DNA from 3 places in the Variovorax sp. PvP013 genome. Region 1 is predicted to be linked to each of the others. Evidence: predicted binding sites of a transcription regulator. Region 1 holds the regulator's gene; each other region holds the start of a gene.
What was found. Region 1 encodes LexA, which represses DNA repair genes until DNA is damaged. Its sites were predicted from a motif close to ACTGTATNNNNATACAGT; they were not measured.

Region 1 (10,165 bases):
GCGGCGTCGCTGCAGCGCTTCGGGATTCACGATGTTCGTCGGATTGTCCTGCACGAAGTTGACGACATTGTCGAAGGCCTGACCGAAGTAGGACTCGTAGCTGTCGAGTTCGACATAGCCGAGGTGCGGCGTGCAGATGCAGTTTTCAAGGCGCAGCAGCGCATGGCCCTGCAGCGGCGGCTCGCTCTCGAAAACGTCCACCGCCCCCATGCCCGGCCGGCCGCGATTGAGCGCGGTCAGCAGGGCGTCGGGCTCGACCAGCTCGGCGCGCGAGGTGTTCACGAATAGCGCGGTGGGCTTCATGCGCGAGAGGTCGTCGAAGCCGACGATGCCGCGCGTGGACTCGTTCAGGCGCAGGTGCACCGTCAGCACGTCGGAGGTCTCGAAGAAGGCCTCGCGGCTGGGCGCGACCTGGAAGCCGTCGGAGCGCGCCTGTTCGCGGCTGGCCTCGCGACCCCAGATCACCACCTGCATCCCGAAGGCCTGCCCGTAGCGCGCGACCAGCTGCCCGATGCGCCCGTAGCCCCAGATGCCCAGCGTCTTGCCCTTGAGCACCGAGCCGAGACCGAAGTTCGGTGGCATCGAGGCCGACTTGAAACCCGACTGCTGCCAGGCGCCGTGCTTGAGGTTGCTGATGTATTGCGGCAGCCGGCGCATGGCCGACATGATCAGCGCCCAGGTCAGCTCGGCCGGCGCCAGGGGCGATCCGACGCCCTCGGCCACCGCGACGCCGTGGTCGGTGCAGGCGGCGATGTCGATGTGGGAGCCGGCGCGGCCGGTCTGGGAGATCAGCCGGAGCCGGGGCAGCTTCTCGATCAGCTGGCGCGAGATCGGCGTCCGTTCCCGGGTCAGCACGATCACGTCGGCATCCTTGAGCCGGATCGAGAGCTGGCCGATGCCCTTGACCGTGTTGGTATAGACCTTGGCCGTGTAGGGATCGAGCTTGGCGGCGCAGCGCAGCTTGCGCACCGCATCCTGGTAGTCGTCGAGGATCACAATGTTCATGGCGTGTCATTGTGCCTCGCCATTCGGAGCGCGATTTCCAGCGCCGTCGAAGGGAATCGGCCGCCCGTGCCGACCCGCCCGACGGCTCGTCCCGCTCAGTGCAGCGTGCCGGCGCTGCGCGACAGTTCGGCGGCTTCCAGGGCCGCGAGCCGGTCGAGTTCGGCGCAGACGTCGACCAGCCGGCCCGACAGCACCAGTCGTCCGGTCACGCCGCCGCAGCGCTGGGCGTCGACCGTGCGGACGACGCGCAGGGGCCGCGGCGTCGCGACGGCGTGCGGCGGCAGGCGGTCCGCTTCGACGACCGCCCCGGCGCGGGGGCCACGCAGCGGACGTGCCGGAACGCGACGTGGTTGCGCCGTGTCGTCGGGGCTCGACGGGCGCGTCGGCATCCATCGGTTGGCGAGGGACTGCAGCGGCGAGAGCAGGTCGACCAAGGCGAGCAAAGCGATTCCCATGCGGATCTCCAGTGGACTGAGGGGTTGTCGAACGGTGGCGGACACCGGCGGATTCAGGATCGTCGGGGCGTGACGGAGCCGTGGCCGGGCGCCCAGCGCCCGCCACCCGTCGTGCCGCAGGAGCGCGGACCGGCTACATGAGCATCGTGTTGCGGATCAGGCCGACCGCCAGTCCTTCGATCTCGAAGGGCTCGCCCGGCTGCACGAAGATGGTCGGGTAGTCGGGGTTCTCGGCATGCAGCTCGACGGCTTCGCCGGTGCGCTTGAGGCGCTTGACCGTGACTTCCTCGCCCAGACGCGCCACCACGATCTGCCCGTTGCGGGCCTCGCGCGTGGACTGCACCGCCAGCAGGTCGCCGTCCATGATGCCGGCGTCGCGCATCGACATGCCGCGCACCTTCAGGAGGTAGTCGGGCTGGTGTTGGAACATGGTCCGCTCGACGTAGTAGGTCTGTTCGACGTGTTCCTGCGCCAGGATGGGCGAGCCCGCCGCCACGCGGCCGACCAGCGGCAGCGGCAGCTGGGAGGTGCCGGGCAATGCCAACGAGAACTGGTTGTTGCGCGATGCGTTCAGCGAACGCAGGGCGTCGCCCTTGAGGCGGATGCCGCGCGACGTGCCGCTGACGAGTTCGATGGCGCCCTTGCGCGCCAGGGCCTGAAGGTGCTCTTCGGCTGCGTTGGCGGAACGGAATCCCAGCTCGGCCGCGATCTCCGCCCGTGTGGGCGGCGCCCCCGTGCGGGCGATGGCCGCGCTGATCAGGTCGAGGATCTGCTGCTGCCGGGTTGTAAGCTTGATGGGAAATGGCATGGAAGCTCCTTGCGGTACTGTCTGGACATCCAGTATCTGTATTTTTGAACAGTTTTTGAAAGTTTGCAAGACATGGTCGACAACCCTCTGAACCGAAGGTCGCGCATCGTGGTGCTCGGCACTGGCGGCACCATCGCCGGCAAGGCGTCCGCCACGGGCGACAACGTCGGCTATGTCGCTGGACAGATCGGCGTCGCGGACATGCTCCACGGCATCGACGCGCCGCCAGGCGTGGTGCTGGTCACCGAACAGATCGCGCAGCTCGACAGCAAGGACATGGATGCGGCGACGTGGCAGACGCTGGCGCTGCGTTGCGCCGCCTGGCTGGCCGAGGCGGACGTGGTCGGCGTCGTTGTCACGCACGGCACCGACACGCTGGAGGAGACCGCCTTTTTCCTGCAATGCGTCCTGGCGCCGATGAAGCCGATCGTGCTGGTCAGCGCCATGCGCCCGTCGACCGCGTTGGCGCCCGATGGTCCGCAGAACCTTCGCGACGCGATCGCCGTGGCCGCCACGCCGGGCGCGCGGGGCGTGTGCGCGGTCGCCGCCGGCGCCGTGCACGGTGCCCACGACGTGCGCAAGGTGCAGACCTACCGGCTCGATGCGTTCGATTCCGGCGATGCAGGAGTGCTCGGATACGTGGAGGAGGAGGTGCTGCGCCGGCTGCGTGACTGGCCGGAATCCGATCGGGACGCCGCGCGACGGCGTTTCGAGGCGATGGCCCGGATGCCGCCCGCGAATTGGCCGCGCGTGGAGATCGTGACCAGCCATGCCGGGACCGACGGCCGACTCGTCGATCTGTTGGTGCGCGAGAACGCGATGGGGGCTCCCGCCGACCGGCTGCACGGTCTGGTCGTCGCCTCGACCGGCAACGGCACCGTCCATCGGGATCTGCAGGCTGCGGCATTGCGGGCGCAGGCAGCAGGGATCGCCGTGCTGCGGGCCACGCGCTGCGCCGGCGGGCGGATCGTGAGCCCGCCCGGAGAGGAAGAGGCAGTGCCGGGCGAATCCGCTCGGCTGCGCAGCGCGAACGATCTCACGCCCGTCAAGGCGCGGATCGCGTTGTTGCTGGAGTTGATCGGTTCGAGGGACGCGTGACGGCGATCGACGACGACCTCGTCGCCATCGATCCGCCGCGTGTGCGTTCGATCGCCGGGTCATGCGCTCCCGGCGATCCGGGGGTCAGTCGCTCAGGGCCGCCAGCGCGCGCTGCGTGATCTCGTCCACGGTGCCGACGCCGCTGATGGCGCGGTACTTGGGCGCGGCGTCCGGTTCGTTTTGCGCCCATTGCGAGTAGTAGTCGACCAGGGGACGGGTCTGCTGGCTGTAGACGTCGAGTCGCTTGCGGACCGTGTCCTCGTGGTCGTCGTCGCGCTGGATCAGGTCCTCGCCGGTGACGTCGTCCTTGCCTTCGACTTTCGGCGGGTTGAACTTGACGTGGTAGGTGCGGCCCGATGCGGGATGCGAGCGGCGTCCGCTCATGCGCTCGATGATGTCGCCGAAGGGCACGTCGATCTCCAGCACGTAGTCCAGTTTGACGCCGGCGCTGCGCATGGCGTCGGCCTGGGGCAGGGTACGGGGAAAGCCGTCGAACAGGAAGCCGTTCGCGCAATCGGGCAGCGCCAGGCGTTCCTTCACCAAGTTGATGATCAGATCGTCGCTGACGAGCGCGCCCGAGGCCATGACGGCCGCGGCCTCGCGGCCCAGTGGCGTCCCGGCCTTGACCGCCGCACGCAACATGTCGCCGGTGGAGATCTGCGGAATCGAAAATTGACGGCAGATGAAGGCGGCCTGCGTGCCTTTGCCCGCGCCGGGGGCGCCCAACAAAATGAGTCTCATGGTGTCCTCGGACGTTTTTTGGAATTCTTTTTCGCCCCGTGAATACTTATTGATTCCACAAGGCAGGTTATCTTGAGAATAACATGCGTCAACATCAGTGAATTCCCGACATCGACACTCGCCGTCGACCGTCTCCGAAGATCAAGCCCGTTCGATCAAGGCGCGCACGCGGACGAGGTCTTCCGGTGTGTCGACGCCCGGACCGGGGCGCAATTCGCTCACATGCACAGCGATGCGGAATCCATGCCAAAGCGCACGCAGTTGCTCCAGGGCTTCGGTGGCTTCCACCGGTGCCGGTGCCAGAGTCGGAAATCGGCGCACGAAGCCGGCCCGGTAGCCGTAGATCCCGATGTGTCGCAACGGCGCGGGTGAAGTGGGCAGGGCGCGCAGCCCTGCCGCGTCCTTTGCGCCATCGCGCCACCAGGGAATCGGCGCGCGGCTGAAATAGAGCGCGTGGCCCCGCGCATCGAGCACCGCCTTCACGACGTTCGGATTGAGGAAATCCTCCAGCGAGTCGATGGCGTGCGCGGCTGTGCTCATGGCGACGTCGGTGTCGGACCGCAGGGTTGCCGCCACGGCGTCGACCAGCGCCGGATCGATCAACGGCTCGTCGCCCTGCACGTTCACCACGATCTCGTCGTCGTCCAGGGCGAGTCGGGCGCAGGCTTCGGCCAGGCGGTCGCTGCCGCTCGGATGGTCGTCGCGTGTGAGCAGTGCCTCCACGCCGTGCGTCTCGCAGGCCTCGACGATGCGCGGGCTGTCCGCCGCGACGACGACGCGGCGGGCCTGCGAAAGGCGGGCGCGTTGCGCGACGCGCACCACCATCGGCACGCCGGCGAGATCGGCGAGCGGCTTGTCGGGCAGCCGGGTGGAGGCGAGCCGGGCCGGGATCAGGACGACGAAGGGCGTCACCGGCGTCAGAGCCCGAGTTCGTCGTCGGACAGCGGGCGGGCCTCGTTCTCGAGCAGCACCGGGATGCCGTCGCGCACGGGGTAGGCCAGGCGCGCGCTGCGCGATGCCAGCTCCTGCCTCGCGGCGTCCCAGGTCAGCGGTCCCTTGGTCACGGGGCAGACGAGCAGTTCAAGCAGCTTGGAATCCATCGACCGATGATAGCTTCGCGTCCAGTGCCTCGAAGAAGGCCGGCTCGGGTTCGAATACCAGCGGCACGGCCAACGCAGCAGGCCACCGGCGCCACAGCTTGACGGCGTCCTTCTCGGTGCAGACGACGGTCGGTGGCGCCGCACCGGTGATGGATACCGGCGGCGTCCAGCCGGCGAAGTCGTCGTGGTCGGGGAGGGCCATGCACGCCATGGGCTCCAGTCCCCGCTCGCGCAGCATCGAGAAGAATCTCTCCGGCTTGGCGATGGCGGCGACCGCCACCAGCGGCAGGTCGCGCAGATCGGCCAGCGGCACGGTGGTGCCGTCGCCGCGCAGCGCGTGGTCGGCCAGGGCGCGACGCGCGCCGAAACCGGGGATGGCGCGGGCGGCCGACGTGTCGGCCCGTCCGCCGGTGTGCAGCACGAGGTCGCACGCGCGCGGCCAGGGTTCGCGCAAGGGTCCGGCCGGCAGCAGCCAGCCGTTGCCGACGCCGCGATCGTCGAAGACGCAGATCTCCACGTCGCGGCGCAGCGCCAGGTGTTGCAGGCCGTCGTCGCTGACGATCAACCGCACGCCGGGATGCCGTGCCAGCAGGGCGCGCGCCGCCTCCACGCGCCGACGCGCGACGAAGACCGGCGCCCCGGTGGCGCGCCGCAGCAGCGCCGGTTCGTCGCCGACCTCGCGCGGGTCGCTGTCGTCGTGTACCTCGCGGCAGTCGTCGGTGCTGCGGCCATGGCCCCGGGAGACGATGCCCACGGTCATGCCGCGCGCCTGGAAATGCCGCGCGATGGCCATCACGACCGGCGTCTTGCCGGCGCCGCCGGCCACCACGTTGCCGACGACGACGACCGGCACCGGCACGCCTTCGCGTTGGAGCCAGCCCAGGGCGAAGAACGCGCGTCGCAGCGCGGCGAGGACGCCGAACAGCCATGCCACCGGCCGCAGCGCCCAGGCCGCGGCGCCGCGCCGCGACCACACGTGCCGCAGCGCCACCTCAGCCGCCCGGTGCGTTCGACGAACGCGCGGCGAAGGTCACATGCGTCAGCCCGGCGCGGCGCGCGGCCTCCATCACACGGACGACGGATTGGTGAGTGGATCGCTCGTCGGCGTCGATGACGACCACGCTGTCCGGCCCGTCCGCCGCCGCGCCGATCGCGGTGGCCAGGGCGGCCACGCCGGACTCGGCCAGCGGCGCCTTGCCGATCAGGTAGCGCCCGTCGGCGGCCACGGCGACGACGACCTGCCGTGGCTGCTCGCGCCGGGTCTCGGTGTCGGCCACGGGCAGGCGCAGCTGGATCTCCGTGAAGCGGCTGTAGGTGGTCGACAGCATCAGGAAGATCAGCACCACCAGCAGCACGTCGATGAACGGGATCAGGTTGATCTCCGGTTCGTCGCGGGACGCGCGGCGGAACTGCATGCGTGGGCGCGTCATGGCCTCAGGTCCGCAGCGTGCCGAGGTGGCGGGCGAAGCGTTCGCCGGCCAGTTCCAGCTGCAGCAGGTAGCCGTCGACCCGGGTGCGGAAGTAGCGCCAGAACATCAATGTCGGAATGGCCACCATCAGGCCGAAGGCGGTGTTGTAGAGCGCGATGGAGATGCCCTGCGCGAGCTGGGCCGGATTGCCCGATCCCATGCCGCCCGCACCCGACTGCGAGCCGAAGATCTCGATCATGCCGATGACCGTGCCCAGCAGTCCCAGCAGCGGCGCGGCGGAGGCGATGGTGGCGAGTGCCGGCAGCCAGCGTTCGAGCTGGTGCGCGACGCGCCGGCCGGCGGCTTCCATGGTCGCGCGCAGGTCGTCGTCGGTGCAGTGCGGGTCGCTGACCAGGGCCCGGAAGCCGGCCGCCAGCACCTGCCCGAGGGCCGAGCTGCGTTCCAGCTTGGCGACCACCTCCGGCCCCGGAACGCCGTTGCGCGAAGCCGTGATGGCGTCGTCGAGCAGTCTGGAGGGCACGACGCGCGCGCGCTGCAGGCTCATGAAGCGCTCGATGACCAGCGCGAGCCCCAGGATCGAACAGGCCAGCAGGGGCCAGATCGGCCAGCCGGCGGCAACTATGATGGAAAACAAGACGGGTCCCTCCCAATGCGCGGCGATTATGACCGCCGTGCCGACCGCACCCCGGCATCCGAAAACGCCAACTTTGGCACACAGAATCTGTGGATAACTTTGTGAGCAAGTACGCTTGAAAGTCGCTCCGAGGCCCGCCGGCCGGGGCTCGCCTTAGGTCGAACGAATTTTGAGCACCACTTTTCCCAATCGAATCAACAAGTTGCACGACAACCCGGGCGATTCCCGCGTGTCTCCGTCCGCCCTTCCGCGCCCGTCGAGGGATTGTGGAAGAGTCGGCTTTTCCGCCGGAGCAGCGTCGTGAGCGCGCGTCCTCCGAACCCCCGTGTCTGGGACGTCGGCGCGCTGTGCCACGCGGTGGCGGATGCGCTCGACGCCCGGTTCAACCCGGTCGGCGTGCGTGGCGAGATCTCGGGCTTTTCGCGCGCCACCAGCGGGCACTGCTACTTCTCGCTGAAGGACGCGAGCGGGCAACTGCGCTGTGCGATGTTCCGGCGCGCGGCCAGCCTGCTCGACTTCACGCCACGCGAGGGCGACCAGGTCGAGGTGCGCGGCCGCCTGGCGGTCTACGAGCCGCGCGGCGATCTGCAGCTGATCGTCGAGAGCCTGTCCCGGGCCGGGCAGGGCGCGTTGTTCGAGCAGTTCCTGCAGCGCAAGGCGCGCCTGGAGGCGCAGGGCCTGTTCGATCCGGCTCGCAAGCGGGCCCTGCCGCCGATGCCGCACGCGGTCGGGCTCGTGACCTCGCTGGGTGCCGCGGCGCTGCACGACGTCGTTACGGCATTGCGCCGGCGGGTGCCGCACGTCCGGGTGGTGATCGCGCCGGCGGCGGTCCAGGGCGGCGGCGCCCCAGTCGCGTTGGTGGCCGCACTCGAGGCGCTTTACGCGCTCGATCCGCCGGTCGATGCGATCCTGCTGGTGCGCGGCGGCGGCTCGATCGAGGACCTGTGGGCCTTCAACGACGAGGCGCTGGCGCACACGATCGCACGCAGTCCGGTGCCGGTGGTCAGCGGCGTCGGCCACGAGACCGACTTCACGATCGCGGATTTCGTCGCCGACCTGCGTGCGCCCACGCCGACGGCGGCGGCCGAACTGGTCGCTGCGCCGCGCGAGACCTGGCTCGGTGCGCTGGACCTGATCGGACGCCGGCTGGCCGATGGCGTCGACACGCGCCTGGACACGCTCGGCCAGCGGCTGGACCTCGCCGCCGCGCGCCTGGGACGGCCCTCCCAGGCGGCGGTGCGCCAGCAGCTGCATCTGGCGCACGAGGCCCAGCGGCTGAGCCACGCCGTGGCCGCCCAGCGCATGCGGCTCGCGCTGCGCGAGCAGGCCCTGCGCGCAGCGCTGCCGGCGGCACTCGCCACCGACACGGGTCGACGCCGCGACCGCCTGGAGCGGGTGGCCGCGCGGCTGCGGCTGCTCGACCCGGCGCACGTCCTGCAGCGCGGCTACGCCTGGCTCGCCGACGGCGAAGGATGCGCCATCACGAGCGTGAGGCAGGTCGCGCCGGGCGAGGCCGTGTCCGCGCGCCTGGCCGACGGCGAACTGCCGCTGACGGTCGCCGGTCCGGCGCGGTCGCGGCCCGTGTCGCCGGACGGCGATTGATTCCTAGAATCCGGACGTCTCGGCAATCGCAGCGATTGCGGGATTCACACGAACACGAATCAACCCACGAGGAAAAAAGCATGGAACACACCCTTCCGCCATTGCCGTACGCGATGGACGCCCTGGCGCCCGACTATTCGAAGGAGACGCTCGAGTACCACTACGGCAAGCACCACAACGCCTACGTCGTCAACCTGAACAATCTCCAGAAGGGCACCGAATTCGAAGCCATGCCCCTGGAGGACATCGTCCGGAAGTCCAGCGGCGGCATCTACAACAACGCCGCCCAGATCTGGAACCACACCTTCTTCTGGAACTGCATGAAGCCCCAGGGCGGTGGTGCGCCGAGCGGCGCGCTGGCCCAGGCCATCGATGCCAAGTGGGGGTCGTACGACGCCTTCAAGGAAGCCTTCGCGAAGTCGGCCGTCGGCAACTTCGGCTCCGGCTGGACCTGGCTGGTCAAGAAGGCCGACGGCTCCGTCGACATCGTCAACACCGGCGCGGCCGGCACGCCGCTGACCACCGGCGACACGGCGCTGCTGACCATCGACGTCTGGGAGCACGCCTACTACATCGACTACCGCAACCTGCGCCCGAAGTTCGTCGAGACCTTCCTCGGCAAGCTGGTGAACTGGGAATTCGCCCAGAAGAACTTCGCCTGACCGACGCCTTCGGCGTCGGATGTGCGCCATCGCGCATCGGCCTGAGAGCCGGCTTCCGGGCCGGCTTTTTCCATGGCGACGGTGCGTCGGCCGGCGGTGACGTCAGCGTTGCGCGCCGTCGAACGGCCGGCCGCCGAGCTTCGTGCCGCTGCGCAGGTTCTTGCGTTCGAACCAGCCCTGATTCATCTCCAGCACGTAGCGCACGGGCTCCTTCGAGCAGTGCGAGTCCAGGGTCTGGGGTTGCATGTCGACCAGGTTGACGATGCGGCCGTCGTCGGCGACGAAGGCGGCCGTCAGCGGCAACAGCGTGTTCTTCATCCAGAAGCATTGCGTGGCCGGCTGCTCGAAGACGAACAGCATGCCCTCGGCCTGGGGCATCTCCCGACGGTTCATCAGGCCGATCTCGCGCTGGCGCGGCGTGGCCGCGACCTGGGCGTCGATCTGGTACATGCCGGCCGTCAGCCGGGTGCGCGGCAGGTCGAGCTGGGCATCCTGGGCGCTGGCGTTCGAGAGGGCGGCACAGGCGAGGGCGAGGGAAACGGCGAGGCGCGGGAACATGGGGGTCACTTTCGAGAGCGATGGAGCGGTGGCGGGAGTGCGCTTTGTAGCAGTGTCGACCCTTTCGCGGCC
Region 2 (10,165 bases), 430 kb from region 1:
CATCGCGCCCGCACCGCGCTCGACCGCCCCCTGACCAACCCATGACCGACGCACTCAAGACCCTCTCCGAGCACCGCTGCTTCGGCGGCACGCAGCGCTTCTGCGAACACGACTCGCGCGAGACCCAGCGGCCGATGCGCTTCTCGGTCTTCCTGCCGCCGCAGGCCGCGCCGGACCGGCCGGTGCCCGCCGTCGTCTATCTCGCCGGCCTGACCTGCAACGAGGAGACCTTCCCGACCAAGGCCGGCGCCCAGCGGCTGGCGGCCGAGCTGGGCCTGGCGCTGGTCGCGCCCGACACCAGCCCGCGCGGCGCGAACGTGCCGGGCGAGGCCGACAGCTGGGACTTCGGCGTCGGCGCCGGCTTCTACCTCGACGCCACCGAGGCTCCCTGGGCCACCAACTGGCGCATGGAGAGCTGGCTGATCGACGAGCTGCTGCCCCTGCTGGGCGCCGCCCTGCCGATCGACAGGTCGCGCCTGGGCGTCTTCGGCCACTCGATGGGCGGCCACGGCGCCCTGACGCTGGCGCTGCGGCACCCGGGCGTGTTCAGGTCGCTCTCGGCATTGGCGCCGATCTGCGCGCCGATGCGCTGCCCGTGGGGCGAGAAGGCCTTCACCGGCTACCTCGGCGCCGACCGCACGCGCTGGGTCGAGCACGACGCCACCGTGCTGATGGAGCACCAGCCGACGCCGCCCTACCCCGGCGGCATCCTGGTCGACCAGGGACTGGACGACAAATTCCTCGCCGCCGGCCAGCTGCGGCCGGAACTGCTCGAAGCCGCCTGCGCCGCCATCGGCCAGCCGCTGACCCTGCGCCGCCACGCGGGCTACGACCACGGCTACTACTTCGTGCAGAGCGTCGTCGGCGACCACCTCGCGCACCATGCGCGGCAACTGGGAGCGGCGGCGTGAGCGGGCGCGACGACGGCGCCCCCGAAGCCCCCGCGGCCCCGACGCGGATGCAGCAGTCCAACCGGCCGCAGGTCCCCACGCGCGAGGAGATCGCGCTGCTCGACGTCTTCGAGGGCCTGGGCATGCGCGACATCGAGGTCGTCTCGACGGCGCAGCAGGCGGCCGGCGCGCTGGCCGCCGTCGGCGCGTTGCGGGTGGTCGGCTTCGACACCGAATCGAAGCCGACCTTCCTGAAGCACGAGGTCTCCACCGGCCCGCACGTGGTGCAGTTCGCCTCGCTCGACAAGGCATGGGTGTTCCAGCTGCACGACCCCGACTGCCGCGCCGCCGCCGCCCACCTGCTGGCCTCCAGCGCGCTGACCAAGGTCGGCTTCGGCCTGGCCGGCGACCGCACGCAGATCCGCCACACGCTGGGCATCGAGCCGCAGGCGGTGGTCGATCTCGACACCGTCTTCAAGCGGCGCGGGTTCCGCAACTCGGTGGGCGTCAAGGGCGCCGTGGCGATGGTCTTCGGCCGGCGCTTCGTGAAGTCGCGCAAGCAGACGACGTCGAACTGGGCGGCGAAGCAGCTGTCCGAGGGCCAGGTCTGCTACGCCGCCAACGATGCCTACGCGGCGCTGCGCGTGAGCGAGGCGCTGGGGCTGGACGCGCCGTCACTGACGCCGTTGCCATTGTCGGCTTGAAGGACGCGGCCCGCGCCGCGTCGCCCGGTCGGACGAGCAGTCGATGCCGCATCGCTCGAATTGCGACGCGACATCCTCGATGTTCGATTGCAAACCAGGAAATAGTGCCGAAGATTAATACAAACAGATTATTTAATTTTGTATATAAAAAGGATAAAATCTATTGTATTAATTTATAAGTATTACAAGATTCCTGGAAATGAAGCTCTCTGATTTTCGACTGCGAACCAAATTGGGTTTTTCCTTTCTGCTGATGCTGCTAATCAGCATGTTCATCGGTGCCGCCAGCCTGACGGGGATGCGAAGGCTCGGGCACGAGACCGAGGAGATGGCCGGCAATTGGATTCCCAGCATCGCCGTCCTGGGAGAAATACGCGTTCAGGCGAACGACTTGCGGCGGTTCGAAATCCAGACCCTGCTCGACGTGCCCGCCGACGAGATCAGGGACCTGTTGAGCAATCAAAGGATCGCCCGACAGGCCATCGAGAGCAGCATCTCGAAATACAGGGATTTGATCTCGAGCCCCGAAGAACGTGAATTGGCGGATCGTTATGTCGGTCAATTGAATGCCTATCTGTCCGCCATGGACAAGACCGAGGCGCTCATCCGCACGGGCACCAGGGAATCCCATGCGGCGGCACTCGAGGGACTGACCGGATCCGGTCGCACCGCCTATCAGGCGTCGGCGAAGACACTCGACGCCCTGGTGACGCTCAATCGCAAGGGCGCGGACGCATCGGCGTCGATCGCGCGCGCGGCCTACGACCAGGGCATCCTCGACATGATCGTCATCCTGGTCCTGGCCGTCGCGATGACGACCGCACTCACCGCATGGATCGTGCGCATGGTGACGCGTCCGCTGCAGTTGGCCGTCGATGCGTCGAACGCCATCGCCGGGGGCGACCTGTCCGCTGAGATCCGCAGCGAAGGCCGCGACGAGACCGCCCAGTTGCTGCAGGCGCTCGCACAGATGCAGAAGCAGCTCGCGCTCGTGGTGGGCGACGTGCGGCGCAACGCGGAGGGCGTCGCCACCGCCAGCGCGCAGATCGCCCAGGGCAACCTCGACCTGTCGGCCCGCACCGAGCAGCAGGCCTCGGCCCTGGAGGAGACCGCCGCCTCGATGGAGGAACTCAGTTCCACCGTGCGGCAGAACGCGGCGAACGCCCAGCAGGCCAACCGGCTGGCTGGCAACGCGTCCGTCGTGGCCGTCAGCAGCGGCGAGGTGGTGGCCGAGGTCGTCGACACGATGCGCGGCATCTCGGAGAGCTCGCGGCGCATCGGCGACATCATCGGCACCATCGACGGCATCGCGTTCCAGACCAACATCCTGGCCCTCAACGCGGCCGTGGAGGCGGCGCGCGCCGGTGAGCAGGGCCGGGGCTTCGCCGTGGTGGCGAGCGAGGTGCGCCACCTCGCGCAACGCAGCGCCGATGCCGCCAAGGAGATCAAGACGCTCATCGGCGACAGCGTCGCGCGGGTCGAGCAGGGCACGCTGCTGGTCGACCGGGCCGGCACGACCATGACGGAGGTCGTCGATTCGATCCAGCGCGTCACCGAGATCATGGCCGAGATCAGCACGGCCAGCATTGAGCAGAGCCAGGGCGTGTCGCAGGTGGGCGAGGCCGTGACGCAGATGGACCAGGCCACGCAGCAGAACGCGGCGCTGGTGGAGGAGTCGGCCGCCGCCGCCGACAGCCTCAAGGGACAGGCCGAACACCTCGTCCACGCGGTCGCGTTCTTCAAGCTGGGTGGCAGGTCGCATGCGGCCATGGACCGCGACGGCACCCTGGCGTTGGCGTTCTAGCGCCGACGGCGATCAGGCGCGATCGTGGCCCGCAGCGGACGCCTGCTCCAGCCACCGCGCCACCGCCTCCACCGACCGCGCCATCGGCGCCGTCGCCGGCACGTCGATCACGCCCGGCTCGCCGACGGGCGACTCCAGCGTGGCGAACTGGTTGGCCACCAGGCTGGCCGGAAACATGTGGTGCGACGAACGGGCCGCGACGCGGCGCTCGGCCTCGTCGCGCTCCAGCGCCAGGAAGACGAAGCGCAGGCCGGGCACCGCCGCGCGCAGGCGTTCCCGGTAGTCGCGCTTGAGGGCCGAGCAGGTGAGCACCGCGCCGTGGCGGGCGTCGGCCAGCGCATGCCCCAGGGTGTCGAGCCAGCCGGCGCGGTCGGCGTCGGTCAGCGGGGTGCCGGCGCTCATCTTCTCAACGTTGGCCGGCGGATGGAAGTCGTCGCCCTCGATCAGCGGCAGGTGCAGACGCTCGGCCAGCGCGGCGCCGAGCGTGGACTTGCCGCAGCCCGAGACGCCCATGACGACGAGCCAGCAGGCGGTGGCGGGGCCGGAGGGTCGGGTCGGATCGGCGGCGGGGTCTTGGGACATGGTGCGAGGTGTGGAGGAGACGAAGCGAGGATCGGATGACGGCTGACTGCGCAGGCCGTCTTTGTACTGCGCCGGAAGGCGGCGACGCGCCCGATTCTCGGCATGCGCCGGACGACGGACAAGTCCCACCACCGAGGGAAGACCCTCCGTCCGCCCCCGGACAGGTCGTCGACGGGCCTTGCCGACGCTCATCCATCCATCGAGTCCACCGCCATGAACACACTCCTCCGCTTTGCCCGCCCCGCCGCCCTCGCCCTGGCCACCACCCTGCTCGTCGCCTGCGCCTCGACGCCGCGGCCGGAGGCCCAGTGGGTCGACCCCGTGCTGGGCGCGCAATCCCGCTTCCTCCAGGGCCAGAAGGTGCTGGTGGCCTGCGACGTCCCGGACGCGGCGCTGCGTCAGCTGTGCCAGGACGCCCTGTTCCAGGAGGTGCTGTCCAAGGGCGCGCAGCCGGTCGTGCTGCCCGCCGGCGCCACCTTCATGACCGATCGCCAGCTCGACGGCCAGCTGGTCGGCAACGCGGCCGGCCTGGGCGCGAAGGCCGTGATCGTGCTGGCGCTGACGCCGGCGACCGCCAGCGTCGGGTCGGGCATGTCGCTGGGCATCGGCGGCTTCAGCTTCGGCCGGGGCGGCGGCGGCGGCATCGGCCTGGGCGTGCCGATCGGCGGCTCGCAGGTCAGCACCGGCTTCTCCGCCAACGGCCGCGTCACCGACGCGCGCACCGGGCGGCTGGTCTGGACCACGAGCTTCGTGGCCGCGCCGTCGCAGGACCTGCGCGCGCAGTCGGCGGCGCTGGCGAAGTCGGTGATCGACGCGGCGCAGGCGTCGGGGTTGTTCTGATGCCCCACCCTCGGCGGAGCTTCAGAACAGACTCCCCTGCCCCGCCGCCCCCGGCGGCCTGAACGCCCCCAGGTCCAGCGCGATGCGCTCGCGGCCGAAGCCGATGCGCCTGGTCGCCTTCACGAAGCGCTGCCGGATCAGGTCGGCCCACAGGCCGCTGCCCTTCATGCGGGTGGCGAAGTCGGCGTCGTAGTCCTTGCCGCCGCGCATGTCCTGGATGCGTGCCATGACGCGCTCGGCGCGCTGCGGGTAGTGCAGGTCGAGCCACTGCCTGAACAGCGGCGCCACCTCCCACGGCAGGCGTACCACCGTGTAGAAGGCGCTGCGCGCGCCGGCTTCCCAGGCCGCCTCGAGCACCTGCTCCATGTCCTCGGTCACGAACGGGATCTGCGGCGCCACGCTCACGCCCACCGGCACGCCGGCCTCGGCCAGCGCGCGGATGGCGCGCAGCCGCCGGTGCGGTGCGGCGGCGCGCGGCTCCAGGGCACGGGCCAGCACGGGATCGAGCGTGGTGACGGTGACGTAGACGGCGGCCAGCCGCTGGGCCGCCATCGGCGCCAGGATGTCGAGGTCGCGCTCCACCGCGCTCGACTTGGTGACGATGCCCAACGGGTGGCGGGCTTCCTGCAGCACCTCCAGGACGGCGCGCGTGAGCCTCAGCTCGCGCTCGATCGGCTGGTAGCAGTCGGTGGCGGTGCCGATGGCGATCTGGCTCGGACGGTAGCCCTTGCGGCCGAGTTCGGCGCGCAGCACCTCGGCGATGTTGCCCTTGGCGATCAGGCGGGTCTCGAAGTCGAGGCCCGGCGACAGCCCCAGGTAGCCGTGCGTCGGCCGGGCGAAGCAGTAGATGCAGCCGTGCTCGCAGCCCCGGTACGGGTTGAGCGAGCAGTCGAAGGGGATGTCGGGCGAGTCGTTGCGGCTGAGGGCGGATTTCGCGTCCTCGAAGCGCACCTGGGTCTCGGGCGGCGTCGGACCGTCGGCCCTGCCTTCCTCCAGCGTCCCCCAGCCGTCGTCGAAGGCATCGCGCGCGTCGCGCTCGAAGCGGTGGGCGATGCGCGTCGCGGCGCCACGGCCCTTGAGCGCCTGCAGGGGGATGAATGCGTCGGCCATGAGACCTGTGGTTATACACAGTCTTCGACGCTGCAAAAACGAGAACTTTGGAATTGAACGTCGCCACGGGTCTTGCACGGTCAGAAGATAGACATCGTCCGACACGTCAAAGCGCACGCTGTCACCGGAGTGTCCGCACGCATGCGTTCCAATGGTCCTCATAAGAAGCTGCCGGAATCCTCCGGCACGGACCGAGGAACTCCACCCGTGCACATCGAACAACCGCGCCTGAGCGAGCAGGACGTCTGGCTATTTCGCGAGGGCCGGCATGCCCGGCTCCACGAGACCATGGGCTGCCAGTTGCACGAGGGAGGCGGCGCCTCCTTCGCCGTCTGGGCCCCCAACGCCTGGGCCGTCTCCGTCGTCGCCGACTGGAACCACTGGAACGACCAGGCCACGCGCCTGACGCTGCGCGACGACGGCAGCGGCATCTGGGAGGGCTTCGCCCCCGAGGCCACGCGCGGCGCGGTCTACAAGTACCGGATCTTCTCGACCCAGAACGGCTACGTGGTCGACAAGGCCGACCCCTTCGCCTTCTACGCCGAGCAGGCGCCCGCCACCGGCTCGCGCGTCTGGTCGCTCGAGCACGAATGGAACGACGCCGAGTGGATGGCCGGACGTGGCCCGAAGAATGCGCTGGACGCCCCGATGTCCATCTACGAGCTGCACCCGGGCTCCTGGCAGCGCCAGGACGGGGAGATGCTCGGGTGGGCCGAACTCGGCGAGCGGCTGGCCGACTACGTGGTCGAGATGGGCTTCACGCACGTCGAGCTGATGCCGGTGACCGAGCATCCCTTCTACGGCTCCTGGGGCTACCAGACCACCGGCTACTTCGCGCCGACCTCGCGCTACGGCACGCCGCAGGAGTTCATGGCCTTCGTCGACCACATGCACCAGCGCGGCATCGGCGTGCTGCTCGACTGGGTGCCCTCGCACTTCCCCACCGACCAGCACGGGCTGGGCTATTTCGACGGCACGCACCTCTTCGAGCACGCCGATCCGCGCCAGGGCTTCCATCCGGAATGGAACTCGAGCATCTTCAACTACGGGCGCAACGAGGTCCGCAGCTTCCTGATCTCGTCGGGCCTGTTTTGGCTGGAGAAGTACCACCTCGACGGCCTGCGCGTGGACGCCGTGGCCTCCATGCTCTACCTCGACTACGCGCGCAAGCACGGCGAGTGGATCCCCAACAAGTACGGCGGCCGCGAGAACCTGGAGGCCATCGAGTTCCTGCAGGACCTCAACCGCGCGGTCTACCGCGAGCACCCCGACACCGTCTCCATCGCCGAGGAATCGACCGCCTGGCCGATGGTCTCGCGCCCGACCGACACGGGTGGCCTGGGCTTCGGCATGAAGTGGAACATGGGCTGGATGCACGACACGCTCAAGTACTTCTCGCGCGACCCGATGTACCGCCGCCATCACCAGGGGCAGCTGACCTTCTCGATGGTCTACGCCTTCGACGAGAACTTCGTGCTGCCGCTCTCGCACGACGAGGTGGTGCACGGCAAGGGCTCGCTGATCGACAAGATGCCGGGCGACGACTGGCAGCAGTTCGCCAACCTGCGCGCCCTCTTCGGCCTGATGTGGGGTCACCCGGGCAAGAAGCTGCTCTTCATGGGCTGCGAGTTCGGCCAGCGGCGCGAATGGACGCACGACGGCGAACTGCAATGGTGGGCCACCGGCGACCCGAAGCACGCCGGCCTGCAGCGCTTCGTGCGCGACCTCAACCGGCTCTACCGCGACGTGCCGGCCCTGTACGAGGTCGACTTCTCGCCGCAGGGCTTCGAGTGGATCAGCGCCGACGACAGCGCGCACAGCGTGATCGCCTTCCTGCGCAAGCCGCGCGACGGCGAAGGCAGCGCGCCGGCCCTGGTGGTCTGCAACCTGACGCCCCTGCCGCGCGTCAACTACGTCCTGGGCGTGCCGCAGGGCGGCGTCTGGGCCGAGCGGCTCAACAGCGACGCCACCGTCTACGGCGGCTCGGGCTGGGGCAACCTGGGCGACGTCACGGCGGCGCCGCTGCCCGCGCACGGCCGGCCGCACTCGCTCACGCTGACCCTGCCGCCGCTCTCGACCCTGATCCTCACGCCCGCCCAGTTCCTCTGACGCCCGACGACGCCATGCCCAAATCCGACCTGCCCGAATCCGCCAAGCCGGCGAAAGCCTCCAAGGCCGCCAAAGCCGCCAAGGACACCGCCGTCGCCCCGGCGCCGAAGAAGTCCGCCAAGCGCGCGGCCGAAGCCGCCGCGACGCCACCGGCCGTGCAGTCGACCCTGATCGACGACGCGCCGCCGGCCCTGGTGTCGATCCCGGCCGACGCCTCGCCGGCCGCGAAGACCAAGGCGCCGCGCGCCTCCCGCGCGAAGAAGCCGAAGCCGGCCGCCGTGGTCGACGGCACGCTCGAGGCGGGCGCCGATCCGGCGCCGGCCGACGGCGCCGCGTCCGCCGAGGCGGCGCCCTCGGTCTTCGCCGACGCCGCCACCGCGGTCGTGCCCGCGACGCCCTCGCCGACGGCCGCCGCGCCCGCCGCCCCCGCGCTCTCCTTTTCCAACATGCCCGAGGACGGCCACGTCCGCGCCGTGATCGACGCGGTGCTGCCGGTGGTCGACGGCGGCCGCTTCGCCGTCAAGCGGGTGGCGGGCGAGCGTTTCGACGTCACCGCGCACTGCTTCGCCGACGGCCACGACGTGCTGCGCGTGATCCTGCAGTGGCGCGCGGAGGGCGACGCCGAGGTCACCGAAGTGCCGATGACATTGCTGAACAACGACATCTGGGAGGCCTCCTTCACGCCCCCGGTGCCGGGACGCTACGGCTACACGGTGGTGGCCTGGGTCGACGGCTTCGCGTCGTGGCGCCACGAGTTGACGCGGCGCGTCGACGAGGACGACATCCGCATCGCCGCGCAGGTCGGCGCCATCGAGCTGCTGGCCGCCGCCGGTCGCGCCGGCGGCGCGGACGGCGAGACGCTGACCCAACGCGCACGCGCGCTGGAACGGGCCGCGCTCGACCGCTCCATGGAAGGCGCCGCGCTCAAGGCCCTCGCGCTCGACCCCGACACCGAGGCGCTCGCCGCCCGCTATCCTGACCGCCGCGCCGAGACGCGCCATGCCGTCGAGCTGCCTTTGGTGGCCGACCGCGAACGCGCCCGCTTCAGCAGCTGGTACGAGTTGTTCCCGCGCTCGGCCGGCGACACGCCGGGCGTGCACGGCACCTTCAAGGACGTCGAGAAGCGCCTGCCGGCCATCGCGAAGATGGGGTTCGACGTGCTGTACTTCCCCCCCATCCACCCGGTGGGCCGCGTGCAGCGCAAGGGCAGGAACAACGCCCTGGTGGCCGAGCCCGAGGACGTCGGCAGCCCCTGGGCCATCGGCTCGACCGAGGGCGGCCACAAGTCGATCCTGCCGGCGCTGGGCACGCCCGAGGACTTCCGCCACCTGGTGGCGCAGGCGAAGGCGCTGGACATCGACATCGCCATGGACATCGCGTTCCAGTGCGCGCCGGACCATCCCTACGTCACCGAGCATCCGGGCTGGTTCCGCTGGCGTCCGGACGGCAGCGTGCAGTACGCCGAGAACCCGCCCAAGAAGTACCAGGACATCTACCCGTTCAACTTCGAGTGCGAGGAGTGGCGCGGCCTGTGGGCCGAACTCAAGAGCGTGTTTGACCACTGGATCGGCGAGGGCGTGACGGTGTTCCGCGTCGACAACCCGCACACCAAGGCCTTCCCGTTCTGGGAATGGGCGATCACCGAGATCAAGCGCGAGCACCCGGAGGTCATCTTCCTGGCCGAGGCCTTCACGCGGCCGAAGGTGATGCACCGCCTGGCCAAGCTGGGCTACTCGCAGTCCTACACCTACTACACCTGGCGCAACACCAAGGCCGAGCTGGAGGCGTACTTCACCGAGCTGTCGCAGGGTCCGGGCCACGACTACTTCCGCCCCAACGTCTGGCCCAACACGCCCGACATCCTGCACGAGCAGCTGCAGGAAGGCGACGCGGCCACCTACCGCGCGCGCCTCGTGCTGGCCGCCACGCTGGCGGCGAGCTACGGCATCTACGGCCCGGCCTACGAGCTGCTCGAGCACCGCCCGCGCCACGCCGGCAGCGAGGAGTATCTCGACTCCGAGAAGTACCAGCTGCGCACCTGGGACCACGACCAGCCCAAGAGCCTCGCGCCCTTCATCGAGCGCGTCAACCGCATCCGCCAGGACAACGAGGCCCTGCGCGCCAAC
Region 3 (10,165 bases), 320 kb from region 1:
GCGCGCGCGACCACCAGGCGACCGGCCTCGACCACGATCACGCCGCATTCGGCCGGGATCTCGTCGGGCGAGCCGATCGGGCGGTCGCGCGCGTCGCGGCCGAGCACGTACCAGCACTCGCCGCCCAGGTCGAGGTAGGCGGCGCGCTTGTCGGGCTTGCGCAGGTCGGCGATCAGGTCGGCGCGGCGCACCTTGATCTCGTGGACCACGGGCTGCGCGTAGGCCTCGACGCTGGTGTTGCGGATCGAGAAGACGTCCGGGCGCGCCATGCACCAGCGCGGCGGCTCGCCCTCGTTCTTCGGCGGCAGCCGCGCGCGCAGCCCCAGTCCGCGCCAGGCGATGCGGCCGGCGCGCGTCATCTCGCGCGCCACCTGCTCGACCAGCGCCTCGTGCGCCGACAGCGCCGCGCGGTTGACCACCAGGCTGCCGGCGATGTGCGCGATGCCGGCGTCGGTCACGCGCAGGGTCTCGTGGCCGAGCGCGGACCGGCGGCGCTCCAGCAGGCCGGCGGCGAGCAGGTCGATCTCGACCGTGTCGCAGCACGGCCAGCCGGCCGAGCGGTAGATGTCGCGCAGGCGCCGCGCGTGCGTGCGGCCGAGCGCGAGCGCGCCGGGCGGCGGCTCGACCACCGGCGGCGCCCCGCCGGGGTCGGTGACGGGTGGCCCGCCGGGCGATGGATCGCCTTCGGGCGGCGATGCGGGAAAGGGTGGCGGCGTGATCGGCGGCACGGGGGTCGGCACCGGCGGGCTCACGGGGATGTCGGCGTCGGCGCGCCGCAGGCAGGTGGCTGTCGAAGGCATGGGCACAGGTTAGCGGGAAGGAGATTCATCGTCGAGTCGGGGGAATTGAGGTCCATGGCCGGGGGTCGCGGTCAATGGAAGTCGCGGCTGCGCCGGTTCCCGGCCAGGCGCCCCAGCCAGGGCGTGAGGTCGCGGAAGCCCCGGGCGAGCAGGTGGCGCACCTGGCCGCCGGTGTCGACGTCGCGCTGCCAGAGGCCCTGCACGGCCAGCAGCCTGGCCTTCAGGAGCGGCTCGCGCTGGGCGTCGGCCAGGTCCTTCCAGACGATCACGTTGACGTTGCCGGTCTCGTCCTCCAGCGAGACGAAGATCGTCCCCTGGGCCGTCTGCGGCCGCTGGCGCAGGGTGACGAGGCCGCAGGCGCGCACCAGGCAGCCGTGGGGCAGCCGGTCGAGCTGCTCGGCGCTCAGCAGCCTCAGGCGCGCCATGCGCGGGCGCAGCAGCGCGAGCGGATGGCGCCGCAGGGTCAGGCCGAGCGCGGCGTGGTCGCCGACGATCTCCTCGCCCTCCGATGCCGCCGGCAGCGCCAGCGCCGCCTCGTGGATCGGCACGCCGGCGAGCAGGCCCGGCGGCGCGCGGCGGTGCGCGGTGGCGTCCCAGACCTGCTGGCGCCGGTGGCCCGACAGCGCCGCGAGCGCGTCGGCGGCGGCCAGCGCCGCCATGTCGGCGCCGTCGAGCGCGGCGCGCAGGGCCAGGTCCTCGGTGCTCGCGAAGGGCGCGGCGGCGCGCGCATCCAGCAGCCGCCGCGCCCCCGCCGCGCTGAGCGACGCGATGCGCCGCAGCCCCAGCCGCACGGCCGGATGGTCGCGCGCCCCCGGGCTCGTGGCGGGTTCCAGGGTGCTGTCGAGCCCGCTGACGGTGACGTCCACCGGCCGCACCTCGACATCGTGGCGCCGCGCGTCCTGCACCAGCTGCGAGGCCGAGTAGAAGCCCATCGGCTGGGCGTCGAGCAGCGCCGCCAGGAAGCAGGCCGGCTCGTGGTGCTTGAGCCAGCAGCTCACCGACACCAGCAATGCGAAGCTCGCCGCGTGGCTCTCCGGGAAGCCGTACTCGCCGAAGCCCTCGATCTGCCGGAAGACCGACTCGGCGAAGTCGCGCGCGTAGCCGCGTTTGACCATGCCCTCGATCAGCTCGTCCTGGAAGGCGTCGACGCCGCCGGTGCGCTTCCAGGCCGCCATCGCGCGGCGCAGGCGGTCGGCGCGCTCTGGCGAGAAGCCGGCCGCGATCATGGCGATCTGCATCACCTGCTCCTGGAAGATCGGCACGCCCAGCGTGCGCGCCAGCGCCGGGGCGAGCGCCGGGTACGGGTCGTCGAGCGGCAGGCCGCGGCGCATCCGCTCGCGGTTGCGCAGGTAGGGATGCACCATGCCGCCCTGGATCGGCCCCGGCCGCACGATGGCGACCTCGATCACCAGGTCGTAGTAGCAGCGCGGCCGCAGGCGCGGCAGCATCGACATCTGGGCCCGGCTCTCGACCTGGAACACGCCCACGGTGTCGGCGCGGCAGATCATGTCGTAGACGTCCGGGTCGTCGTCGGGGACCTGGTGCATTTCAAGCGCCGTGCCGCGCCAGGCGTTGGCGAAGTCGAGCGCGCGGCGGATGGCGCTGAGCATGCCCAGCGCCAGCACGTCGACCTTGAGCATGCCCATGGCCTCGAGGTCGTCCTTCTCCCACTGGATGACCGAGCGGTCCTTCATCGAGGCCCGCTCCACCGGCACCAGCCGCGTGAGCCTGGTCTGCGTGAGCACGAAGCCGCCGACGTGCTGGCTCAGGTGGCGCGGCGTGTCCTTGAGCTGGTCGGCGAGCGCGAGCCACTGGCGGACCCTGGCGGGCCGCTCGCGCACGCCGGTGCGCGCCATGGCGGCCTCGATGCGCTCGTCCAGGATGGCGGCGTCGAACCAGTGGTGGTCCTTCGCGAAGTCGTCGACCAGCCGGACATCGACGTCCAGCGCCCGCCCGACGTCGCGCAGGGCGCTGCGCGAGCGGTAGCGGATGACGACCGCGGCGATGGCGGCGCGATCGCGGCCGTACTTGGCGTAGATGTACTGGATCACCTCCTCCCGGCGCTGGTGCTCGAAGTCGACGTCGATGTCCGGCGGCTCGCGGCGCTCGCGGCTGAGGAAGCGTTCGAACAGCAGGTGTCCCTTGGCCGGGTCGATGGCGGTGATGCCCAGGCAGTAGCAGACGGCCGAGTTGGCCGACGAGCCGCGCCCTTGGCAGAGGATCGCCTTCGAGCGCGCGAAGGCCACGATGTCCTCGACGGTGAGGAAGAACATCTCGTAGCCCATCGCGACGATCAGGTCGAGCTCATGGCGCAGCTGGCTTCGCACCTGCTGCGGGATGCCGTCCGGATGACGCCCGGGTGGATAGCGCCCGCGCGCGCCCTCCCAGGTCTTGCGCACCAGCGTCTGCGCCGGGGTCTCGCCGCTGCCGAGCAGTTCGCGCGGGTACTGGTAGTGGTCGCGCAGCCGCTCGGGGTCGAAACGGCAGCGTTCCGCCACCCGCAGGGTGCGGGCCAGCAGCGCGGCCGGATAGAGGTCGCGCAGCCGGCCGCGCGGGCGCAGGTGGCGCTCGGCGTTGGACTGCAACGCGAAGCCGCACGCCGCCACCGGCCGGCCCAGGCGGATGGCGGTGAGCACGTCCTGCAGCGGCTTGCGCCCCCGCACGTGCATGTGGACGTCGCCGGCCGCCACGCACGGCACGCCGGCGGCAGCGCCCGCCGCTTCGAGCGCCGCGAGCCACAGGTCGTCGTCGACCTCGTCGAACAGCTCGACGGCGAGCCACAGGTGCTCGCCGTACAGCGCGCGCGCCGCGGCGAGGTCGGCGCGCAGCGTCGCGCCGTCGACCGGGCGGCCCGGCGCGCGCGCCGGCACGAAGAGGATCTCGCAGTGGCGCAGCGAGGCCGGGTCGGCGGCATCGACGGCGTCGCGCTCGCCCTCCCCCTCGCCGTCGGCGTCGGCGCCATCGCCTGCATCGGTATCGGCATCGGCATCGGCTCGGTTCGTGCGGTCCTCGCCCCCGGCCGCGACGTCCCAACGCACCCGGTACTCGCCCTTGGGTGCGTCGGTGGTGCGCGCGGCGGTGATGAACTCGCACAGGTTGCCCCAGCCCGCCATGTCGTGCGCGATCGCCACCAGCGTGAAACGCTCGAAGCGGAACTCGCTGCCGTGGAGCAGGCGGAAGTCGGCGTTGCGCCACGGCCGGGGCGCGTCGGGATGCGCGCGCTCCCACTCGTCCAGGGCCCGCAGGTGGTCGCGCAGGCCGACGTGGGCGCGCACGATGCCCGCGACCGAGCACTCGTCGGTGATGGCCAGCGCGCGGTAGTCGAGCTGCCAGGCGCGGATCGCCAGGTCCTCGGGGCTGGAGGCGCCGCGCTGGAAGCTGAAGTGGGTCAGGCAGTGCAGCTCGGCGTGGTCGGGCACGGCGGCAGGCGCCGGACGGTCCGACGCGCCGGACGGGCCGGCGGGATCGGTCGCGCCGCCGCCCGGCGTGGCGTCCCCGGCGCGGTCGACACCTTCCGCATCCGGGGCCGGCACCACGCGCAGGCGGGACCGCTGGCGGGTACGCAGCTGCTTGTCGGTGAGCTCAGGCATAGAGCCCCTGCAGGAACCAGCGCGCGTCGCGGGCCACGCCGCCGCCGGGCAGGCGCTCCCGGAACACCCAGACCAGGCCGGCGCCCGGGCTGCGGGCGACGTAGTAGTCGCGCAGGGCCGGCGCGGGAGCAGCGCTTCCACCGGCGTCGGGATTGCGCTCGACGCCGCGCTCCGGGTCGGCATCGGCTTCGTCGTCGTCGCTCCACCAGCCGGTCTCCAGCCGCTGTGGTCCGGCCAGCCGGACCAGGCGTCCCTGGTAGCAGGGATGGCCGTCGCGCACGTCGAGCGGCAGCGGCTCGGGCAGGAGCCAAGCCGGCCACAACACCGCGGCGGACGGGGCGCCGCTGTCGCCAGTGCCGCCGGTGAGCGCCGTCGTCGTCGCCGACGCCCGCGGCGCGCGCAGCGCCGGCAGCCAGCGCTGCATGCGCTCGGGCCGATGGTCGGCCCGCGTCACGGGCACCACCACCTGCCGCGCCCCCAGCCGCGCGCTCAGGCGCTCGACGAGTTCGTGCAGGCGATCGCCCGGGCGGTTGTCCTCGGGCAGGAAGCTCGCGCTGGCACCGACGCACGGCGCGGTGTCGAGCGAGCGCAGCCGCAGCCAGCTCGCGGGCGCGGCGAGCGTCGTCGACGCCAGGCGCTCGCCCATCAGCCGGCGCAGGTGGACGACGTCCTGCGTGGCCTCCGAGGTGCGCACGACGAGGGCCTGGTGCGGCGGCAGCTCGACGCCCTCGTGGCGCCGCCGGTCGAGCGTCCACTGCAGTTCGAGCGCGCGCACGCCGCGCTGGCGCGCGCGCAGCCAGACCTGCAGCGCGCCGAGCAGCCGCTGAGCCGCCCACATCAGCTCGGGCGCGGTCTCGGCCAGCGCCGGCAGCTCGATCCTCTGCTCGAAGGACTCGGGCAGCGTCAGCCAGGCGTGGCGCTCCGGCCGCAGCCCCCAGGCGACGTCGAGCGCCTCGCGCAGCGCGGGGCCGAAGCGCCGCGACAGGCCGGCGCGCGGCAGCGCCGCCACGTCGCCCCAGGTGGTGCAGCCCATGCGCGCGAGCAGGTCGAGCCGGTCGCGCGCCGCCGTCAGCGTGTGCAGCGGCAGGGCCGCGGGGATGTCGGCGGGCGGCTGGCGACCGGCGGCGAACAGGCGCAGCCGGGCTAGCGCGACCGGCGCGGTGGCGCCCAGCACCTTGCGCAGCCGGTGGAGCGGCACGGGATTGAGGGCGTCCATCTGCCGCAGGAGCTGTCGCTGCCCGCCCCACAGGCGCTCGCAGGCCGAGACCTCCAGCACCAGCGCCTCGTCGAGCCAGGCCACGCGCGGGGTGAACTGCAGCGCCCACCAGCCGAGGGCCTCGGTCGACAGGACGGGGGACGGCGGCGCGCCCACCTCGGCTTCGATCTCAGCCTCAGGCTGCCACCGCAACGCGATCCACTGCATCGGACGGCCCTCCTTCGAGTCCCGGCGCGCGCGGGGCGACCGGCATCGCCGGCACCGCCGACGTGGCGGCCACCGCTACCGTCGCCGTCGCCACTGGCGCTGCCTTTCCGGCCTCGTCCCGTTCCGGCGCCCGCCGACGCTGCGAAGCGGCGCGCAGCAGCATCGCCAGGCGCTCGTCGCGGGCCGGCAGCGCGAGGGGCGCGGCGAGCGGCGGACCGCGGCGCTTGAGCACGTCGACGTCCATGCGGCCGGCGGGATCGCCGGCTCGGGCGTGACCGGTCTCCCCGGCGGCATCCGCGTCGGTGCCGTGCCGGGCCTCGATCGCGGCGAGACGGCCCGTCGCCGTGCCGGGCCCGCGCGGCCCCGCCGGCGCGGCCTCCCGCACGGGCACGCAGCGCACGCGCAGCCGCAACCGCGCCGGCGAGGCGGTCTGGGCCTGCGCCTCGGGACGGAAGACGAACAGCAGGTTCTCGTGCCGGGCGGCGGCCAACTGCAGCCGGCGCAGGTCGGCGGGGCGCGCCTGCGGCAGCCAGGCCAGCACGGCCGCCACGTCGGCGCAGCGCAGGGCCTGCTCACAGGCCCAGGCCCGCGCGACGGCGCCGTCGCCGCGGACCCACAGCAGGGCCTCGACGGGCAGGCCGCCGGCGGCCAGGACCGGAGCGAACGGCACCCGGGGGGCGCCCACCAGTACCACCCGCCCGCCGCGCAGCCGCACCGCCAGCGCCAGCGCCGGCAGCAGCAGCTGCCACACCTGGGTCTCCGGCGCCGCCTGCAGCACCTCGGTCAGCGCCCCGACCGGCCAGCCGCCGCCGGGCAGTTGCGCATCCAATGCCCCGTGGCCGGTGGAGACGACCCGGGCCTCGGCCGAGGCCAGTTCGTCGCCATGCCAGACGTCGGAACGCGCGGCCGGCGCAGGCGCTTCAGGGACGGGGGAAGGGAAGGCCATGATCGGAAAAAGGATTTGACTGTATTTTTATACAGTATCCTGATCCGATGCAAGCGTTGCGCGGCACGAAACCGCTCCCCGTCTCCCGTCAGCCGATGTCGGGGAAGGTCAATCCTTCGCGGGATCGTGCCCCCAGTTCATGAGCGAATGGCGCCAGGGGGTGTCCTCGATGTCGCCCTCCGGACGCTGCGCCAGGTGCCGATGCACGTAGCCGACCACCTTGGCCATGTGCCGCAGGTCGGCCTGCGTGCGCTTGTCCTTGCGCTTGCCGAGGATGTCGACGATGCGCCGGCCCGAGCGGTGCCCGACCGACTCGCCCTCTCCGGTGGCCGACCAACCGACGGTCTTGGATTCGGAGGTCTTGAGCCATTTGCCGAGCTGCGCGGCGGTCATGTTGACGGCTTCGTCGAAGTCGGCGGTGATCTTCTGCTGCTTGTCTTCCATCGGAATTCCTCGCTTCGCGGTTCAGGGTGAAAAAACGAGGAGTGACGATGGCGCACCGCTGTGGCACCGGCGCGTCGGCTTGGGACGGCCAGCGGCGTCAGGCGGCGGCGCGGGCGGTGCCGGCAGGCACGCCCGCGCCGCGTTCAGGCCAGGGCGCCGAAGCGGAAGCTCGACACCGCGATGCCGCCCATGAAGTCGTCCTCGTGGTAGATGCGCTCGGCGGCCTCGCCCTCGGCCGCGCCGGCGGCCACCATCAGCGGGATCAGGTGCTCCTCGCGCGGATGCGCCAGGCGCGCGGCGGGTGCCGACGCCCAGTCGACGAGCATGGCGTCGCGCCGGTCCGGCGAGGTGCGCACGACGGCGTCGTCGAGCCAGTCGTCGAACGCGTGCGAGGCGTCGCGCGCGCGCGGGCCGAAGTTGCGCAGGTTGTGGTAGCTCAGGCCGCTGCCGACGATGAGCACCTCCTCGGCGCGCAGCGGCGCCAGCGCCCGGCCCAGGGCCAGGTGCTCGGCCGGATCGAGCCCCCGGCGCAGCGACAGCTGCACCACCGGCACGTCGGCCTTCGGATAGATGGCGGCCATCGGCGAGAAGGTGCCGTGGTCGAAGCCGCGCGCGGCGTCGAAGGCGGCCGGCAGGCCGGCGCCGGCGATCAGGGCCTGCACGCGGTGCGCGAGCGCGGGGTCGCCGGGGGCGTCGTAGCGCACCTGGTAGGTGTGCTCCGGGAAGCCGCCGTAGTCGTAGATCATGGGCGGCCGGGCGTGGCCCTGCACCGTGAAGGCGTCGGCCTCCCAGTGCGCCGACACCATCAGGATGGCGCGCGGCGCGGCGCCGATCCGGCGCGGGATGTCGGCCAGCGAGGCGGCCAGGCGGTCGTAGGTCGCGCCGGTCCGCTCCCTCATCCACGGCCACGGACCGCCGCCGTGCGAGATGAAGTAGGTCGGCAGGATGCGGGATGCGGGCGATGGAATGGATGAAGTCGTCATGCGGTGCTCCTTGGTCGAAGCCAGTCTAGGTGTTTCCCCTGAGGAAATCGATGGCCTAAGATTCATGCTTCCGTTTCTTCCCGAGAAATCATCATGGACCGGCTCACCAGCCTGCGCGTGTTCCGCGAAGTCGTCGACGCGGGCAGCTTCTCGACCGCCGCCGACCGGCTGTCGATCTCCGCGCCGATGGTCAGCAAGCACGTCGCCCAACTGGAAAAATCGCTGGGCGCGCGCCTGCTCCACCGCAGCAGCCGCCACCTGAGCCTGACCGAGGCCGGCGAGACCTGGCACGCCCACAGCGCCCAGGCGCTGGACATGCTCGACGCCGCCGAGGCCGCCATCGGCCAGCGCCACGCGGCACCGCGCGGCCAGCTCAAGGTGAGCGCGCCGGTGTGGTGCGCCACGCCGTGCTTCGCCGAGGCGCTGGCCGCCTTCCGCGAACGCTGCCCGGAGGTGCTGGTCGACATGCACTTGGCGAACCGCAAGGTCGACTTGGCCGCCGACGGCTACGACCTCGCCCTGCGCGCCACGCACGAGCCCTCGCCCGCGCTGATCGCGCGGCCGCTGTGCCGCGTGCCCTTCCACCTGGTGGCCGCGCCCGCGGCCCTCGCGCGCGACGGCACGCCGGCGGCGCCGGCCGACCTGGCGCGCCAGGGCGCCATCGTGCCGAGCTACGTCGACCTCGACGGCCACGCGCTGCAGGGTCCGGACGGCCGGACCGCGCCGCTCCACCTCTCGCCCGTGCTGCGCTCGGACGACACCACGCTGTCGCTGCATGCCGTGCGCGCGGGCATGGGCCTGGCCTTCCTGCCGGCCTGGCTGGTCGACGACGACCTGGCGCGCGGCGTCTTGCTGCGCGTGCTCCCCGGCTGGCGCGCGCCGCCGGTCACGCTGTTCGCCGTCTACGCCAGCCGTCGGTACATGGCGCCCAAGCTGCGCAGCTTCATCGACTTCCTCGGCGAGCGGCTCGCGGACGGCACGGCGGCTGCCGCTACCGTCGCCGGTGCCGACGCGTCCGCCCTGGATGGTCCCGATGCGCGCGGCGCGCGACTGGCGCAGGATCGTCGATCCGCCAGTGCCCCTGTGTCCCTTTCCGCTTCCTCCCCTTCCCTCTGACTCCTCAACGACCTTCCAACATGTCCCCTCAATATTCCCGGATCGGCGTCATCGGCGCCGGCGCCATGGGCCGCGGCATCGCTCAGATCGCCGCGCAGGCCGGCAGCGACGTGCTGCTGCTCGACAGTTTCGACGGCGCCGCCGCGCGCGGGCGCGACGCCGTCGTCGCGCAGTGGGAGAAGCTGCGCGAGAAGGGCCGGCTCGACGACGCCCAGGCCGGCGCCTTCGGATCGCGCCTGAACGTCGCCGCGTCGATGGCCGACCTCGCCGGCTGCGACCTCGTGATCGAGGCCGTGGTCGAGGACCTGGCCGTCAAGCGCGCGCTGTTCAAGGAACTCGAGGCGGTGGTCGCGCCCACGGCCACGCTGGCGACCAACACCTCGTCGCTGTCGGTCACGGCCATCGCCGCCGGGCTGGCGCGACCCGGACGCATCGCCGGCTTCCACTTCTTCAACCCGGTGCCGCTGATGAAGGTGGTGGAGGTGGTGGCGGGCTTCCGCACCGAACCCGAGGTCTGCGCCCGACTGGCCGCCTACGCGACCGAGATGGGCCACAGCGCGGTGCAGGCGCAGGACACGCCCGGCTTCATCGTCAACCACGCCGGGCGCGGCTTCGGCACCGAGGCCCTGCGCATCGTCGGCGAGGGCGTGGCCGACTTCGCCACCATCGACCGCATCCTGAAGGACCAGGCCGGTTTCCGCCTCGGCCCCTTCGAGCTGATGGACCTGACGGCGCTGGACGTGTCGCACCCGGTGATGGAGTCGATCTACCGCCAGTACTACGACGAGCCGCGCTTCCGCCCCAGCGTGATCACGGCACAGCGCCTGGCCGCCGGCGCGCTCGGACGCAAGACCGGCCACGGC

Region 2: ABID77_RS01445 (PA0069 family radical SAM protein) is a predicted target of LexA. The motif match lies at 5,935-5,952, and genes of this name have one in related genera.
Region 3: imuA (translesion DNA synthesis-associated protein ImuA) is a predicted target of LexA. The motif match lies at 6,778-6,795, and genes of this name have one in related genera.

The regions. Positions count from the first base shown of each region.
Region 1 covers NZ_JBNDLF010000001.1:712,988-723,152, reverse strand. The annotation lists gene ABID77_RS03485 (D-2-hydroxyacid dehydrogenase family protein) at 1-1,005, opposite strand, end outside; gene ABID77_RS03480 (hypothetical protein) at 1,101-1,460, opposite strand; gene lexA (transcriptional repressor LexA) at 1,594-2,268, opposite strand; gene ABID77_RS03470 (asparaginase) at 2,341-3,366, shown strand; gene adk (adenylate kinase) at 3,451-4,107, opposite strand; gene kdsB (3-deoxy-manno-octulosonate cytidylyltransferase) at 4,249-5,019, opposite strand; gene ABID77_RS03455 (Trm112 family protein) at 5,025-5,207, opposite strand; gene lpxK (tetraacyldisaccharide 4'-kinase) at 5,188-6,198, opposite strand; gene ABID77_RS03445 (ExbD/TolR family protein) at 6,200-6,622, opposite strand; gene ABID77_RS03440 (MotA/TolQ/ExbB proton channel family protein) at 6,642-7,271, opposite strand; gene xseA (exodeoxyribonuclease VII large subunit) at 7,572-8,873, shown strand; gene ABID77_RS03430 (superoxide dismutase) at 8,954-9,535, shown strand; gene ABID77_RS03425 (DUF192 domain-containing protein) at 9,638-10,093, opposite strand.
Region 2 covers NZ_JBNDLF010000001.1:287,025-297,189, reverse strand. The annotation lists gene ABID77_RS01475 (alpha/beta fold hydrolase) at 1-34, shown strand, start outside; gene fghA (S-formylglutathione hydrolase) at 42-911, shown strand; gene ABID77_RS01465 (3'-5' exonuclease) at 908-1,594, shown strand; gene ABID77_RS01460 (methyl-accepting chemotaxis protein) at 1,794-3,398, shown strand; gene ABID77_RS01455 (gluconokinase) at 3,411-3,980, opposite strand; gene ABID77_RS01450 (hypothetical protein) at 4,194-4,820, shown strand; gene ABID77_RS01445 (PA0069 family radical SAM protein) at 4,842-5,930, opposite strand; gene glgB (1,4-alpha-glucan branching protein GlgB) at 6,138-8,039, shown strand; gene ABID77_RS01435 (alpha-1,4-glucan--maltose-1-phosphate maltosyltransferase) at 8,486-10,165, shown strand, end outside.
Region 3 covers NZ_JBNDLF010000001.1:395,346-405,510, reverse strand. The annotation lists gene ABID77_RS01970 (hypothetical protein) at 1-800, opposite strand, end outside; gene ABID77_RS01965 (error-prone DNA polymerase) at 872-4,390, opposite strand; gene ABID77_RS01960 (Y-family DNA polymerase) at 4,383-5,813, opposite strand; gene imuA (translesion DNA synthesis-associated protein ImuA) at 5,782-6,759, opposite strand; gene ABID77_RS01950 (DUF3140 domain-containing protein) at 6,868-7,203, opposite strand; gene ABID77_RS01945 (DODA-type extradiol aromatic ring-opening family dioxygenase) at 7,347-8,186, opposite strand; gene ABID77_RS01940 (LysR family transcriptional regulator) at 8,280-9,302, shown strand; gene ABID77_RS01935 (3-hydroxyacyl-CoA dehydrogenase) at 9,323-10,165, shown strand, end outside.